Regions from separate parts of the Allobosea sp. GW822-FHT03F07 genome, predicted to be linked through region 1. Evidence: predicted binding sites of a transcription regulator. Region 1 holds the regulator's gene; the other holds the start of a gene.
The links. The regulator LexA, encoded in region 1, represses DNA repair genes until DNA is damaged. The targets are predictions, from matches to a motif close to TGTTCNNNNTGTGTTCNG.

Region 1 (3,407 bases):
ATGCCGGCGCACGCCTTGTCATCCTGGTCACGGCCCTTGCCGGACTCGAACCCGAGCGCTGGCCGAAGCGGGTGCGCGTCAATGTCCGTAGCGGCGAGGTCTCGCCGGGCGATCACATCTCGGCCGTGGCGCGGCTCCTGCCGCCCCCCGGCCCGGCGCGCCCCGGCGGCTACGACTTCGGGCGCGACGCCTTCTTCCGCGGGCTGGGCGCCGTCGGCAGTATTCCCGGCAAGATCGTGCTTTCACCACCGCCTCGGCCCCCACCGAGCGAACTCGTACTGGCGGCGACGATCGACCGGGCTCGCAACGCATTGACGCGGCGCATCGCCGAGATCGCCGGCGGCCAGGCCGGCGCGATGGCGGCGGCGCTCGTTACTGGCAAGCGCGGCCTGATCACGGAGACGACGAACACCGATCTTCGTGCCGCGGGCATCTATCACATCGTCTCGATCTCGGGCCTCCACATGGTGCTCGCCGCCGGCACGATCTTCTGGCTGGTCCGGGCGCTCCTGGCCCTCTCGCAGACGCTCGCCCTGCGCTGGCCCGTCAAGAAGATGGCCGCCGTCGCGGCGATGATCGGCGCCATCGCCTACTGCGTCTTCTCGGGCGCGGAGGTCGCGACGGTCCGCTCGCTGATCATGACGCTTGTCATGCTCGGCGCGATCCTGGTCGACCGGCCGGCGCTCAGCATGCGCAACCTCGCGCTGGCCGCGATCATCGTGCTGCTGCGCGAGCCGGAGGCGCTGCTCGGGCCGAGCTTCCAGATGTCCTTCGGTGCCGTCGCCGCCCTGATCGCCTTCGCCGAGCGCTGGGAGAATCGCGACCGGCCGCAGCCGCCTCCCACGCTGCCCTGGCCCGTGCGGCCGCTCTGGATCGCCGCGACCGGCATCGTCGTCACGACGCTGCTGGCGACGGCTGCGACCGCGCCCTTCGGCGCTTATCACTTCCAGACCTTCAATCCCTTCGGCCTGCTCGGTAACGCGCTGGCGCTGCCCTTCGTCTCGCTCTGTGTGATGCCGGCAGCGGTCTTCGGCGTGCTCGCCTATCCGTTCGGGCTCGATGCGCCGGCCTGGTGGCTGATGGGTGCGGCCTCCGAGGTCGTGCTCAAGCTCGCGCATTGGGTCGCGACCATCGAGCATTCCACGCTCGTCATCGCCGCCTTCGGACCCGCCGCGCTGGCCTGCTTTGCGGCATCGCTGCTCTGGATCGCGCTCTGGACGACGAAGTTGCGGCTGCTCGCGATCCTGCCGCTCGTCGCGGGCGTCGCCGTCGCGGCGAAGCCCGGGCGCCCCGAAATCCTGATCGAGCGCGACGGCTCCGGCATCGCCGTGCGCGGCAAGGACGACCTGCTGATCGTCGCCGGCAAGCCCAGCCGCTTCGTCCTGCAGCAATGGCTGACCGCCGATGGCGACGGCCGTAACCCCGACGATGCCGCTCTGCGGCAGGGCGCGGCCTGCGACCCGCAGGGCTGTGTCATCCTGACGAAGGACGGCCGCAGCATTGCCTATGCCCGCGACAGGCTCGCCATCATCGAGGATTGCCGTCGCGCCGACCTCGTCGTCACGCCGATCCCCTGGACCGCCCCCTGCGCCGCGAAGCTGATCGACCGCACGGCCTTGATCCGGGACGGAGCGACGGCGCTCGTTCGCCGGGGCGGGGATTGGCGCAGCCACGCTTCCGAGCAGGCCGGGAGCGAGCGTCCCTGGAACCGCAAGGCCGCAGCCACGCAGCCGACATCGGCCAGACCTGACCCAGCAGGTATTGCCGTTCCGCCGTCGGCGGACGACGCCGCCGAGCCTGAGCGACTTCAGTAGCGCCGCATCAGGTTAACCAGCCGGCCCTGGATCTTGACCCGGTCCGGGCCGAGCACGCGTGTCTCATAGGCCGGATTGGCCGCTTCCAGCGCGATCGAGGATCCACGCTTGCGCAGCCGCTTCAGCGTCGCCTCCTCGTCGTCGATCAGCGCGACGATGATGTCGCCGGTATTGGCGGTGTCCTGCTTGCGGATAACGACGGTATCGCCGTCGAGGATGCCGGCATCCACCATCGAGTCGCCGCGAACCTCGAGCGCGAAATGCTCGCCGCCGCCCAGCATGTCGGCAGGCAACGCGACGCTGTGGCTGCGGCTCTGGATTGCCGAGATCGGCGTGCCTGCGGCTATGCGGCCCATCACAGGGATCGAAATCGTGCCGCGCCCATCATCCGAGGCGCCCTCCACCGGCCGCGGCTTGCCGAGAACGCCTTCTTTGCCGGGCGCGCCATCCTTGCCGAGCCCGCCCTGGACCACCGATGGATTGAAGCGCCCGCGCGGTTGCCCGCCGGCTCCGCTGCCCTCCGGCAGCTTGATGACCTCCAGCGCCCGCGCCCGGTTCGGCAGGCGGCGGATGAAGCCGCGCTCCTCCAGCGCCATGATAAGGCGGTGGATGCCGGATTTGGACCGCAGGTCGAGCGCGTCCTTCATCTCGTCGAAAGAGGGAGGCACGCCGCTTTCACGCAGGCGTTCATGGATGAAGCGAAGCAGTTCGGCCTGTTTGCGTGTCAGCATGGTCCCCGCCGGCGCGATGATGATCTGCTCTTGGCGCAGATTCGAAACAAATCACGAACACCATACCCGTTCGTGTTGTGTTCCGCAAGCAGGTGCTCGCCCAAGGTCAACTCAGCGCAGGCGGATGATCCGGCAGGGATCGCCTTTCTTTGCCGGCTCGGCGAAGGCGGGGCGGATCGCCAGCGCCTGCGCCCGGGCCAGCAGGCCGAGCATGGAGGAATCCTGCCGGTCGAACGGGGTCGCCTGCCAACCGGCCTCGGTCAGCGCGAGGTCGGAGCGCAGATAATCCTCGCGCTCGTCATTGGCCGGCATGTCGCGGCCGAGGATGCCGGGCTCGCTGCGGTCCCGCTCGGGCTCGGGCATGCCGAGCAGCGCCTCGATCAGGGGCACGACGAAGAGATGGCCGCAGACGATCGACGAGACCGGGTTGCCCGGCAGCCCGACCGCGACCATCTGGCCGAGCCGCCCGGTCATCATCGGCTTGCCCGGCCGCATCGCGATCTTCCAGAAGCCGAGCGCCATCCCGGCCCGTTTCAGCGCCTCCTGGACGAGGTCGTGCGCGCCGACCGAGGCGCCGCCGAGCGTGATCAGCACATCCGCGCCGGCTTCCTGCGCGCGTCCGATCCGCGCGGCGAGATCGGGATGGTTGTCGCGGGCGATGCCGAGATCGAGCGCGCTCGCGCCGGCCTGCTCGACGATCGCGGCGAGCGAGAAGCTGTTGGAGGCGACGATCTGGTCGGGGCCCACGGTTTCGCCCGGCAGGACCAGTTCGTCGCCCGTCGCGAGGATCGCGACCAGCGGCTTGCGGCGAACGGGCAGGTTCGGGTGCCCGGCGGCGGCGGCGAGGCCGAGCGCCGCGCTG
Region 2 (3,407 bases), on a different contig from region 1:
GCCGGAGATCGTGCAGTCATTCCAGCGGATCGCACGGTCATTCCGGACAAGCCGCGAAGCGGCGCCGCTCCGGAATCCATCGAAGGGAGACGCGCTCTACGATGGATTCCGGGTCTTCGCTTCGCTCGCCCGGAATGACGGCGAGGATGTGATCGCCGTCGGGGCTAAGGCTCAGGCCTCGCCCTCGTCGAGATCGTCATCGGTCGGCGTCGCCTGGTCGAGGATGCGGTCGGCCACGAGGCCGGAATTCTGCCGGATCGTCGCCTCGATCTTGGCGGCGATCTCCGGATTGGCCCTGAGGAAGGCCTTGGCGTTCTCGCGGCCCTGGCCGAGGCGCTGGCTGTCGAAGGAGAACCAGGCGCCGGACTTCTCGACCATGCCGGCCTTGACGCCGAGATCGACGAGTTCGCCGACCTTGGAGATGCCCTCGCCGAACATGATGTCGAACTCGACCTGCTTGAAGGGCGGCGCGACCTTGTTCTTGACGACCTTGACGCGGACCTGGTTGCCGGTGGCCTCGTCGCGCTCCTTCAGCGTCGAGACGCGGCGGATGTCGAGGCGCACGGAGGCGTAGAATTTCAGGGCGTTGCCGCCGGTCGTCGTCTCGGGCGAGCCGTACATCACGCCGATCTTCATTCGGATCTGGTTGATGAAGATGACCATGCAGTTCGAGCGCGAGATCGAGGCGGTCAGCTTGCGCAGGGCCTGGCTCATCAGCCGGGCCTGGAGGCCGGGCTGGACGTCGCCCATCTCGCCCTCGATCTCGGCGCGCGGCGTCAGCGCCGCGACCGAGTCGACCACCAGCACGTCGATCGCGCCGGAGCGGACCAGTGTGTCGGTAATCTCAAGCGCCTGCTCGCCGGTATCGGGCTGCGAGATCAGGAGATCGTCGAGATTGACGCCGAGCTTGCGGGCATAGACCGGATCGAGCGCATGCTCGGCATCGACGAAGGCGCAGACGCCGCCCTTCTTCTGGGCTTCGGCGATGGTGTGGAGCGCGAGCGTGGTCTTGCCGGAGGATTCAGGGCCGTAGATCTCGATGACGCGGCCGCGCGGCAGGCCGCCGACGCCGAGCGCGATGTCGAGACCGAGCGAGCCGGTCGAAATCGTCTCGATCTCGATCGCCTGCTGGTTCTTGCCCAGCCGCATGATCGAGCCCTTGCCGAAGGCGCGCTCGATCTGCGAGAGCGCCGCATCCAGCGCCTTGGCCTTGTCCATCGAGGAACCTTCCACCAGCTTGAGATTCGCCTGACTCACGACTTCGGCTCCTTATGGCAGGGGCGCGGGGACATCACAATCTGCGCCGGTGAGCAAGATTGGTCATGGTTTGTTCCCATTCGCAAGTTCTTTTTCTGTTCTCGTTTGCGGTGCCCTGACAGGAGATGTCAGGAGGGCTCCTCTTCATGCGCGTGGCGCCTCTGAGTGAAAATGGTCGCGTTCGATCATGCTTGTGGCGCATGTCGGCTTGGCTTCATGTCGTTAGTGCGCCGTTCCACATTCTGTTAATTGCGCGGCTTCTCCATTTGGTTTTGCGAAAGTTTCCACCGTGTCCTCCCCATCCTCGTCCGCCGCGCCGGCCAATTCGCCGCGCCGGGTGCTGTTCGCCAGCCTGATCGGCACCACGATCGAGTTCTTCGACTTCTACATCTACGCGACGGCGGCGGTGATCGTGTTCCCAAAGCTGTTCTTCCCGGCGAGCGATCCGACCTCGGCGATGCTGTCCTCTTTCGTGACCTTCGCCATCGCCTTCTTCGCGCGGCCGGTCGGGGCGGCGCTGTTCGGCCATTTCGGCGACCGCGTCGGGCGCAAGGCGACGCTGGTCGCCGCGCTGATGACGATGGGGCTGTCCACGGTCGCGATCGGGTTGTTGCCTACTTATGCGCATGTCGGCATTGCCGCGCCGCTGCTGCTGGCGCTGTGCCGGCTCGGTCAGGGGCTGGGCCTCGGCGGCGAATGGGGCGGGGCGGTGCTGCTCGCCACCGAGAATGCGCCGCCCGGCAAGGAAGCCTGGTATGGGATGTTCCCGCAGCTCGGCGCGCCGATCGGCTTCATCATGGCGACGGGGAGCTTCCTCCTGCTCGGCGATGTGCTGAGCGACGAGCAGTTCTTTTCCTTCGGCTGGCGCATTCCCTTCATCGCCAGCGCGCTGCTCGTCTTCATCGGTCTGTGGATGCGGCTGAAGATCAGCGAAACGCCGGCATTCAAGAAGGCGATGGACAAGCAGGAGCGCGTGAAGGTGCCGCTGGCGAGCATCTTCGCGCAGCACAAGCTGCCGCTGCTGATCGGCACCTTCGCGGCGCTGGCGACCTTCGTGCTGTTCTACATCATGACGGTGTTCTCGCTGAGCTGGGCCACGACTCGGCTGGGCTACAGCCGCAACCAGTTCCTGCCCGTGCAGATGGCCGGCGTCGTCTTCTTCGGGCTGATGATCCCGGTCTCGGCCGTGATCGCCGATCGCGTCGGCCGGCGGCGTGCGCTGATCGGCACCTCGCTCGGCATCGCGCTGTTCGGCTTCCTGGTCGGTCCGCTCTTCGTCGCGGGAAGCATTCCGAGCGTGCTGCTGTTCTCGGTGCTCGGCTTTGCGCTGATGGGCTTTACCTATGGTCCGATCGGCACGGCGCTGGCCGAGATCTTCCCGACCGCGGTGCGCTATACCGGCGCGTCGCTGACCTTCAATCTCGGCAGCATCGTCGGGGCGTCGCTCGCGCCCTTCATCGCGACCTGGCTGGCGAGCACCTACAGTCTCAGCTTTGTCGGCTACTACATGACGGCCGCCGCGCTGCTGACGATCGTCGCGCTGCTGGCGATGGGCCGGCCGGTGGAGGAGCGGGCTGGCCCGGCCCAGGTCGTGCCGGCGCAGTGAGGTCACCCGAGCTTCGGCGGCATCTGCAGGGCGCCGCCGAGCCGTTCGAGTTCGAGCGTGTAGCAATAGAGCGAGAACAGGATCGCGATCAGCAATCCGCCTCGCCAGGCGATGTCGGGCGGGGCGAGGGCGAGTTCCGGCGCGTGGCGCAGGAAGTAGAGCGAATACAGCGCACCGCCGAAGATGAAGCCGAGCCGGCTGGAAAAGCCGAGCAGATGCCCGAGCGGGACGTTCCGGTAGCCCGACGGCACCGGGACATTGCGCAGGCGATACCAGTAGCAGATCTGGCCGAGCGCGGCGGCGGCCAGGAGCTCGACCACGCCAGCGAGCGCGGGCGCGGCCGGCGTGCCGATGTTCTCGATCAGGAGGCGGAAGCCGGCATGGATGTTGGCGAGCACGACCGCCGCGCAGGCGGTCTGCGCGCCGAGCAGCAGGACGTAATGCAGAAGCTTGCGATCAGCCATGGCAGCGACACCCTGCCGACTTTGTTGTGAGATGCGCCGTCATCCCGGGCTTGACCCGGGATCCATGCCAGAACGCTTTC

Region 2: a site for LexA is predicted at 1,343-1,360, ahead of recA (recombinase RecA). Genes of this name have one in related genera too.

Annotation. Positions count from the first base shown of each region.
Region 1 is NZ_JBXAND010000002.1:348,406-351,812, reverse strand. Features, by position in the region: gene AC1RMY_RS10225 (ComEC/Rec2 family competence protein) at 1-1,814, shown strand, start outside; gene lexA (transcriptional repressor LexA) at 1,808-2,545, opposite strand; gene AC1RMY_RS10215 (molybdopterin molybdotransferase MoeA) at 2,657-3,407, opposite strand, start outside.
Region 2 is NZ_JBXAND010000001.1:1,548,880-1,552,286, forward strand. Features, by position in the region: gene recA (recombinase RecA) at 172-1,257, opposite strand; gene AC1RMY_RS07410 (MFS transporter) at 1,547-2,863, shown strand; gene AC1RMY_RS07415 (hypothetical protein) at 2,866-3,327, opposite strand.